3 regions of the Bacteroides graminisolvens genome follow, and region 1 is predicted to be linked to each of the others. Evidence: riboswitches for the same ligand, from Rfam matches in the RefSeq annotation. Region 1 holds a riboswitch; each other region holds the start of a gene.

Region 1 (3,257 bases):
TCTGCGACCTCACAAAATGAACTCGGTGAGATATCTCATCATATTATAGAAATATACAAAAGATTGCATGAAACCAAGGAAGCTCTTTATATCGAGAGAGAGAAACTAATTACTCACTTGCAAATTTCACACGAGGGACTTGGCATATTTACGAAAGAGAAAAAGGAGATATTAGTGAATAATCTCTTTAATCAATATGCCAATTTAATATCAGACTCCAACTTATTAAGTTCAGAGGATGTCTTTACTATCAGCGAGTTACAGGTTATAACTGACTTTATTGGCAAAATGCAAAACAGGCCTATACAAAAGGAAGAGAAAAGAATGTCTGTAACTATTAACAAAAATGGTCGTACATTCACCGTTGAGTGCATTATATTTCAAGACTTGAGCTTTGAAATTTCTATTAATGATATCACAATGGAAGAAGAGCAAGTTAGGCTGAAAAGACAACTAACCCAAAACATAGCACACGAACTGAAAACCCCTGTGAGCAGTATTCAAGGATATTTGGAAACAATTGTTAATAATGATAATATTCCAGCCGACAAAATGAAGGTATTTCTGGAACGATGCTATGCTCAAAGCAACAGACTAACAATTTTGCTACGCGATATTTCTGTTCTCACGCGAATGGATGAAGCGGCCAGTATGATTGAAATGGAAAAAGTCGATATCAGTGCCATCGTAAATAATATAATTAATGAAGTTTCATTGGAGCTTGAAGAGAGGAAAATTTCTGTTATCAACTCATTAAAAAAGAATATCCAAATTCGTGGAAATTATTCATTGATTTATTCCATATTCAGAAACCTGACCGACAATGCAATTGCTTATGCCGGCAGTAACATTCAGATATACATAAACTGTTTCCGCGAAGACGAGAACTATTATTATTTTAGCTTCTCTGATACTGGTGTAGGTGTATCTCCCGAGCATTTGAATCGTCTCTTTGAAAGATTCTACAGAGTTGACAAAGGCCGCTCCAGAAAGTTAGGTGGAACCGGACTGGGTTTGGCCATCGTTAAAAATGCAGTAATCATTCACGGAGGAAGTATTTCTGCCAAAAACAGTCAGCAAGGTGGCCTGGAGTTTGTGTTCACTCTTGCAAAAGAAAAATAAAATAGCTGCATCATTCTTACTAAATACTAAATTATTCATATCTTTGCAACGCATAGGTTCGCTAATCTTTTAACAGAGATGCGATTAAAAGGGAATCAGGTGAAAGTCCTGAACAGTCCCGCTGCTGTAAGTTTCACAAAATAGCTGTTAGCAATACCTTTAGCCACTGGGAAATCCGGGAAGGCGCAAACAGTTGAAACAAGTCAGAAGACCTGCCGTGCGTAATTAATCACTGCTCTCGAGGAAAGAGCAACGAGCTTATGAAAATAAATAGTCTTTTGATTCGTAAATTTCTTCACGGTATAATAGTGGCACTAGTGTCGCTGTATGCTCAATCAAGCTTTGCCCAACAGCATAAGCTTGACACAACACGTATATACGCAATTCCGGAGATAACTATTTCAGAACCCTACCAAATAAGAGAAACCAGAGCCGCCATTCCGATACAGGTTATAACAGCAAAAGAGTTACGTAGTTTAAATGTATTACAGGTATCAGATGCGGTTAAACATTTGGCCGGTGTTATAGTAAAAGACTATGGCGGCATTGGAGGTCTAAAAACGATTTCACTCCGCAGTTTAGGAGCGGAACACACTGTGGTTTCTTATGACGGGGTGGCCATAAGCGATTGCCAAACCGGACAAATTGATATTGGCCGATTTTCACTTGATAACATTGACAGGCTTACCGTTAGCAATGGGCAAACTGATAACATATTCCAGCCGGCCAGATTATTCGCATCGGCCGGACAGCTCAATATTCAAACGCTAACACCTTCGTTCAAAAAAGATAAATCGACTAATGCCTATGTGTCGTTAAAATCAGGTTCATGGGGCTTAATAAATCCTTCGTTAAGAATAGAACACAAAAGTAGTGACAAATGGCTATACTCTTTTAATAGCGAATGGATGTCGGCCGACGGGAAATATCCCTATACCATGCATTATGGCAATAACAACGACAGCATTTCACAAGAAAAACGAAAAAACACAAAAGTAGAAAATCTGCGAATAGAAAGTGAATTGTTTGGGAATTTATCCGACAAAGAGCAATTACGTCTAAAAGCTTATTATTTTCAATCTTCGCGTGATTTACCCGGAGCTACTACCTTGTACTACGATTATGCTTCCCAGCATTTATGGGATAAAAATGTCTTTATACAAAGCAAATACAAGAAGGAATTAAACAACAGATGGGCGTTACAAGCATCTGCTAAGTGGAATTGGTCTTATCAACATTATCTGGATCCTGACTACAAAGGTATTAATGGTAAAACGGAAAACACTTACTACCAACAAGAATACTATGCTTCAACCGGAGTACTTTTCAGGGGTTGGAATCATGTCTCGTTATCACTATCAACAGATGGAAGCATTAGTACTTTAAACGCCAATCTCACCAACTTTGCTAAACCGACACGTTACGCATGGCTTACGGCATTGGCAGGAAAATACGTTACTGAACGCGTAACACTCACAGCATCATTACTAGCTACAGTCATCGAGGAAAGGACTCAAACAGAAGATGCCAACAGAAAATACAGAAAAATAAATCCAGATATAAGTTTATCATTTAAAGTGTTAAAAGAGGAAGAACTTCGCATTAGAATGTTCTATAAAAACAGCTTTAGACAACCAAGTTTTAACGACTTGTATTATGGAGAAATAGGAAATAGAGACTTGTCTCCAGAGAAATCTGCTCAATACAACATGGGAGTAACATATAGCAAAAAAATCAATCATTTTGTTCCATATCTATCGGCTACTATAGACGGTTACTATAACAAAATAAATGATAAGATCATTGCAACTCCAACAAAGAATATATTTATATGGAGTATGGTAAATCTTGGTAAAGTGGAGATCAAAGGCGTTGATATAACAACCAAAGTGGTATTACAGCCATCTGAAAATATCCGCCTCAATATTTCATGTAATCATACATATCAAAGAGCATTGGATATAACAAACCCAACCAATCATACCTACAAGAATCAGATAGCATATACCCCTCGGGTATCAGGATCGGGGCAGTTTGGTATCGAAACTCCGTTGATGAATTTGTCGTATTCATTGTTGTGGGTAGGCAAAAGGTATACCCTTGGACAGAATTTACCAGAAAACAGACTTGAAAGT
Region 2 (3,257 bases), 260 kb from region 1:
TTCCACTATAAATAGGGATTGAATAGTGATTATTTTGGCCATATATTTGCACATAACAAAATCAATTAAAAAGTAGTTATGAGTAAAATAGGTATATTTTATGGTTCCACTACAGGAACTACAGAAGATGTGGCACGTAAAATCGCAGCAAAATTGGGCGTTGAAAAGTCTGATTTACACGATGCAGCCAAGATTTCGGAAGAGTTAGTTAACAAATATGATGTGTTGGTTTTAGGATCGGCCACATGGGGTGACGGTGAACTGCAAGACGACTGGTACGATGGTGTTAAAGTACTGAAAGCGGCCGGTATTTCTCACAAGTTCGTTGCGTTATTTGGTTGTGGTGATTCTGATTCATACAGTGACACATTCTGCAACGGCATGGGTAATCTATACGAAGAACTAAAAGAAACCGGTTGTACATTCTGCGGAAGAACTGAAACAGACGGTTATACGTTTGATTCTTCAATTTCTGTAGTCGACGGCAAATTCGTAGGTCTGGCTCTTGATGAAGTTAATCAGGACGATTTGACCGATCAGCGTATTGACAACTGGATTGAAAAGTTGAAAACAGAATGCCTTAACTAAACATTCATAATAGATATAACCGTTATACATTTCGTCAAAGTTATAGTTGTTTTTCTTATTTAACTTGTATTTTTTTCAAAGAGTGCCCTTAAACAAGGCACTCTTTTTTGATTGTATGAAAGAGTAAACAGACTTTTTTCGGGCTGCCCGAGAAAGATTAAAGCCCGATCGAATCACTTCGCCCGGGCTTCCTAAATAAACTTGGCAGAGTTTATTTCTTAGAAAATATACTAGTTATAAAGAAATCATTCGGTCTGGCCCCACAGCTTTTTAGCAGCTATCATGGCCATGTCAATGGTAGTCCATTGTTTCTTAAGCGCGGTTTCATACCCCTCATTGGGCAATACCTGCGCATTAGGCACACATAAACTTAACCTGTTTAGTGCAATATAAGGTGTTACTTCGTCTATCTTTTCATAGATCTCATCCAGCTCATCGGGCATCGGATAATGTGACGGAATAAATCCGAATGTAGCTTTCTGTTCTTTGATGAACCACAGCAGACTTGTACGCCCGCAACATTCATCATCATAATCCAAGAAAAAAGCCTTCACTCCTCTTATCGCCGATAACATATCGACAGAAGCATGAAATGAAACATACAAATCAGCCGGAATTGCTTCCAAAACCAAATTATTCAAGGCAATACCCTCTTCACAGACACTCCTCGAAGAATCATCAAACTGTATGTACCGACATCCCGAATCATACAATTTCTGAATCAATTTACAGTAGCTTGCACTTATATCTGAGACTAACAATTCTCTGTCTTCATAAAAAACGTCCAACTGCTCAGCATCTGTTTTCAACACTTCAGACAACAAAAGTGAAGGTGCCGGCAAAACCTGTTTGGCAATTACATCTCCCCCGGTGACGCCCGTCAGAAACATGAAATCATCGATAACAGGATGGTGATGAAAATCAATTCTTCCGTTCAGACAAATACCGGTCTTCTTAGCGTTTACGGGTTGTACACCTTCAAAACTCCACATAAAGTCAAGCGGCCACATGGCATTACGAAAACGCCCGTCTGTAACTACTTGTAATCCCGCCGACTTAAGTCGTTCTACCAGATTGCGGATTTCAGCATCTTCCATAGCACGTAATGTAACCAAAGAAATCTGCTCATTCCGATATTGCTCGCGAGCTTCTTTCAACGCCTGAGGCAAAAGAAACGCACCTGCAATGTCAATCTTGAACGGAGGCCTGATGTTTTCCATACGTAAAATATTAAATTGATTTTATCTTGTACTATACTCTTAACCCACGAAGAATATAGACTTCAAACAGATGGCAGGTCTTCTGACTTAGCTTCCGTTTTGATAAACCTTCCCGGCTAAGGCCAGTGGTTAAAGGGGTATTAATTATCAAAACGTTGAAAATAAAGCTTCACAGCAGCGGGACTGTCCGGGATTTACACCCGATTCCCTTTTAATTACCGCTACCGAAAAGTAGCGATAAACCATTCATGAATGCAAATATATGGAAAAGAATGAATAAGCAAAGCAATCTGTTGTTAATTAACACAAATAGCTGGTAGAATGTATTTTTAACATTTGTGCTCCGAACAAGAGTTTTCTACATCTTCAAACTCCAATGTCACGTGCCTGATTCCGGAGTTCAACAAGATGGTTTTCACCTCTTTCTTCACCACTTCGAGTACGCTAAAGTTTTCAATAACAATGTGTGCAGTCAGCGCCGTTTCCGTTGTACTTATGGCCCAGATGTGCAAGTGGTGGCATTCTACAACATCAGCGACTTCCATAATTTGCTCTCTGATTTTCTCTCCGTCAGTTCCTACCGGAACTCCGTCGAGCGACAGCCTAATGCTATCATGCAACAAAGACCAGGTAGAATAAATAATAATACAGGCAATGACAACACCAATGAGGGGATCTATGATGGACCAGCCGGTGTATGAAATAAGTATCCCCGAGAAAACAACTCCTACGGAAACCAACGCATCGGCAGCCATGTGCATGTAAGCTCCCTTCACATTCAAATCTTTATCCTTGTCTTTCATAAACAACCAGGCAGTTATTCCGTTGATAAACACACCCACACCGGCCGTCCAAGCAATAGCCACACCCTCTACAGGTTGCGGATTAACAAGTTTGCCCAAGCTTTCGCCCAGAATAATACCAACGGCAATCAACAAAATAATAGCATTCAACAAGGAAACAAGCACCGTACTCTTTTTATATCCGTACGTGTATCTTCCATTCGGTGCGATTTGCGCCAGACGAAAAGCAAGCATAGCCAGAATCAAACTAGCTACATCACTCAGATTATGTCCCGCATCAGATATAAGTCCCAGCGAATTATAATAGATTCCAATGCTAAACTCAGCAATGACAAAAGCAATGTTAAGTCCGATACCAATCAAAAACAACTTATTTAAAGACGTGATCACGGTAGTATGATCATGATGGTGGTGATGTTCGTGTTCCATCAGACAAATTATTAGTTATTCAATGCTACAAAGATAACTTTATCTTAAAACATATCAAATACCTAGAAGTATGTATATCAACTTCGTTTTTTTTGTAACTTTGCGGCCTGAACTGATATTTCACATTTATTTTTGTATGGACATTCACCACGAACTGAAAGAACTATCCAAGTTTTTGTCCGATTACTCCACCTCCTTAATGGCTGTAGGTGTGCAA
Region 3 (3,257 bases), 640 kb from region 1:
GTTTTAAAAGTATAATAATATAGTTCATCCAAGCCCGGTGCACGGAATCCCGCTGCGTATGAAGCCCTGAAATTAAAGTCGCCCAGACTATACATCAACGAAGCCTTGGGAGTAAAGCCGTTGCCCGCAGTTTCGTGGTGCGAATAACGAAGTCCCACAATGGCCTGCAGGTTCTTTAGTATATTGATTTCTTCCTGCCAGAAAGCCGCAGCGGTATATACGCTTTCGTCAACACTCGCATCGGGACGCTTCAACTCGTCGGTAACATACTCCAATCCCACAATGCTTTTAAAAGCATCCGAATGTTTGAAAACTCCTTTCAAATTGGCGTTGTAGTAGTTTTGTTTCTTGGTCATGCTCTCATCACCCTCCTTAAAATTGCCCGACTCCTTGAGGTATTTATAGTATGACACGTAGTTGTTTTTAGTCAGATCCAAGCTGAGGTATGATGAGTTACCCAGTAAATATTTGGCACCGGCACCCAAATTGTACGCATCGTATTTCATGTTGTAGGTGTAAGCACTGACGGGACGCTTCGTCATCCGGTCATAGTATCCGCCTTCGGCATACATGGATAAAGCCGCGGTAGGCGAGTAGGTAAATTTCTGATTAATCACATCGGAATAAAAAGCATTCACGGGTAACTTATCCGTCAGGTTACCATCCTCGTCGTACGAACTCAGCTTCCAGCTATCCGACTGCTGACGGGTGTATGAAGTGAACGATCCGAAGTTTCCGGTGTTAACATCTACATTGACACCCTGCGTAAACTGCCCGCGCTCCTCCATCTTCGTATTCGAAGTAACGGTAATCAAATTCTTGGGGTTGTCTGTAATGATGTTGATTACCCCGGCAATGGCATCGGAGCCGTAAAGAGCAGAAGCAGCTCCTTTCAAAACCTCTATGCGCTTCACGTTGTTCATGTTGATCTGACTCAGGTCGATGTTGTTCGATGTATCACCCGTCAGCTTCTTACCATTCACCAGAATGAGCACGTATTTGTTGCTCAATCCGTTCATCATCAGGTAAGACCCCATGGCATTGGTTGAAAAAGAAAGCGAAGGCTGAAGCATGGTCATGGCCGTTTGAAAATCGGTGATTCCGGCTTTCTTGATGTCGGCGGCACTCATCACTTCAATGGGTACGGGAGTGTCCTTTAACTTGTGATGCGTACCGGTACCCGTAACAACCACCTGATCGAGGTTGATGTACGCGTTCTTCAACTTTAGTACCAGATTGGAGTTGCTGCCCGATATTTTCCGACTAAGCGGAGCATAGTTTAAGCAGCTCACCCTGAGCACTTGTTCCCCTTCTTTCACATTACTGAGAGTGAATTCTCCTTTGGCATTGGTAGCACAACCGATAGTAGTTTGTTCCAAACGAACGTTGGCACCCCTCACGGGTAGTCCGTTTTCTGCGTCAATCACTTTTCCGCTCAGCGTTACTTGCGCGAACGAATTCATAACAATGCAACCTTCTACAAGGATTGCAAGCAGGCATTTTTTCCTCATTGATATATGATAAGTAGTTAATAAATAGCATTCCTGACCCCGGGATTGCTGTATTCATTATATTGCCTGGCAGGTTTCCTGACTTTCCCCTTGAAGAGCGCCTTCCCGTTTCATTATGCAATAAGAAACAGTGGCATGTGAGCGAGTAAGCTCTTCAGGTGATGCCCCGTAAGGGCAGGGGATTACAGTAGCGGGCACTGCTCCGGACTCTCACCGGATTCCCTTTTATGTAGCAAACAGGATGTTCGTTACATCACCAAAGCGCCGCAAAGTTATTAATTTATTTTATATTTGCATCTTATTAATTCAAATTGATAGACCAAATGAATGCCCATATATTGATAGGTGCCGCTTCTTCGGGCAGCGGAAAAACAACGCTCACGCTGGGTTTGCTCAGGCTTTTGAGTAAACGGGGGTATGCGGTGCAACCGTTTAAATGCGGTCCCGATTACATTGACACCCAGCACCATGCACTAGCTGCGGGATGCCCTTCGGTGAATCTGGATACATGGATGGCTTCCGAGGAACATGTGCGCGAGCTTTACAGCCGTTACGGAGCCAAAGCCGATGTTTGCCTCACGGAAGGAGTGATGGGGTTGTTCGACGGATACGATGGTATGAAGGGTAGTAGTGCTGCCATTGCCTCCCTGCTCCAAATTCCCGTGGTACTGGTTCTCAATGCCCGCTCCATGGCTTACTCGGTAGCTCCTATACTTTACGGATACAAACATTTCAATCCGACGGTGCGCATTGCCGGAGTCATCTTTAACCAAGTAGCCGGTGAAAGCCATTTCAGCTACCTGAAACAAGCCTGTACCGATGCAGGGGTTCATTGCTTCGGGTACCTTCCGAGACAAAAAGACATTGAGATTCCGTCGCGTCATTTGGGCCTTACACTCGATGAAAAATTCCGTTTCGAGGAGTTTGCCGACCGCATTGCCGCATCAATAGAACAGTACATACAGGTAGATGATTTGTTAAATATTTGCAGCAAAGAGACGGAAAACGTACAGCCCATATACGCACCCGTTTCGTCATGTTCTCCCCGAAAACTTAAAATTGCCGTAGCGCATGACGAAGCTTTCAATTTTACCTATCAGGAAAACATAAATCAGCTAAAAGAATATGGTAGCGTGGAGTTCTTTAGCCCGCTAAGGCACTTTTCCGTTCCTCTAAGCGCAGATCTCCTCTATCTGCCAGGAGGATACCCGGAATTCTTTTTAAGCCCACTGAGCGCAAATAAAAGCATGATTCAGTCCATTAGGGATTACGCGCTTTCGGGCGGACGGGTTTTGGCTGAGTGCGGAGGGATGATGTACCTGTGCAACTCCATAACGGGCATGGATGGCATTTCGTACCCCATGGCGGGGGTTTTAGACCAGGAAGCCACCATGGAGAACATGAAACTTCACTTGGGCTACCGGATGGGCGAGTACAACGGCGTAACATGGCGCGGACATGAGTTTCACTATTCAAGCCTGCGCAACCCCATGGAGAGTGACTGCCAGCTTTATTCGGCCCGAAACACGCCGGTAGACACAGCGCTGATACGCTACAAAAACGTTATCGCCGGCTACACGCACCTGTACTGGGGCGAGCAGTGCATTTTCGATTTATGGAAATAACCTAATCTGCATAAAATGAGCAAGATATACACCAAAGGAGGCGATAAGGGACGCACCGGAATTCACGGTGGCACCCGGGTTGAGAAGGATGATATTCGCATTGAAGCCAATGGCTGTCTGG

What was found. Region 1 has a riboswitch for cobalamin ahead of ACKPCE_RS08750 (TonB-dependent receptor plug domain-containing protein). Riboswitches for the same ligand answer to the same signal wherever they lie in the genome.
Region 2: another riboswitch for cobalamin. It lies ahead of ACKPCE_RS09830 (uroporphyrinogen decarboxylase/cobalamine-independent methonine synthase family protein); the one in region 1 lies ahead of ACKPCE_RS08750 (TonB-dependent receptor plug domain-containing protein).
Region 3: another riboswitch for cobalamin. It lies ahead of ACKPCE_RS11775 (TonB-dependent receptor); the one in region 1 lies ahead of ACKPCE_RS08750 (TonB-dependent receptor plug domain-containing protein).

What each region holds. Positions count from the first base shown of each region.
Region 1 covers NZ_OY762556.1:2,119,397-2,122,653, reverse strand. The annotation lists gene ACKPCE_RS08755 (two-component system sensor histidine kinase PhoR) at 1-1,122, shown strand, start outside; cobalamin riboswitch at 1,159-1,356, shown strand; gene ACKPCE_RS08750 (TonB-dependent receptor plug domain-containing protein) at 1,389-3,257, shown strand, end outside.
Region 2 covers NZ_OY762556.1:2,383,705-2,386,961, reverse strand. The annotation lists gene fldA (flavodoxin FldA) at 79-588, shown strand; gene ACKPCE_RS09830 (uroporphyrinogen decarboxylase/cobalamine-independent methonine synthase family protein) at 834-1,808, opposite strand; cobalamin riboswitch at 1,864-2,070, opposite strand; gene ACKPCE_RS09825 (cation diffusion facilitator family transporter) at 2,138-3,040, opposite strand; gene ACKPCE_RS09820 (threonine/serine exporter family protein) at 3,177-3,257, shown strand, end outside.
Region 3 covers NZ_OY762556.1:2,763,451-2,766,707, reverse strand. The annotation lists gene ACKPCE_RS11775 (TonB-dependent receptor) at 1-1,463, opposite strand, end outside; cobalamin riboswitch at 1,563-1,788, opposite strand; gene ACKPCE_RS11770 (cobyrinic acid a,c-diamide synthase CobB) at 1,835-3,136, shown strand; gene ACKPCE_RS11765 (cob(I)yrinic acid a,c-diamide adenosyltransferase) at 3,152-3,257, shown strand, end outside.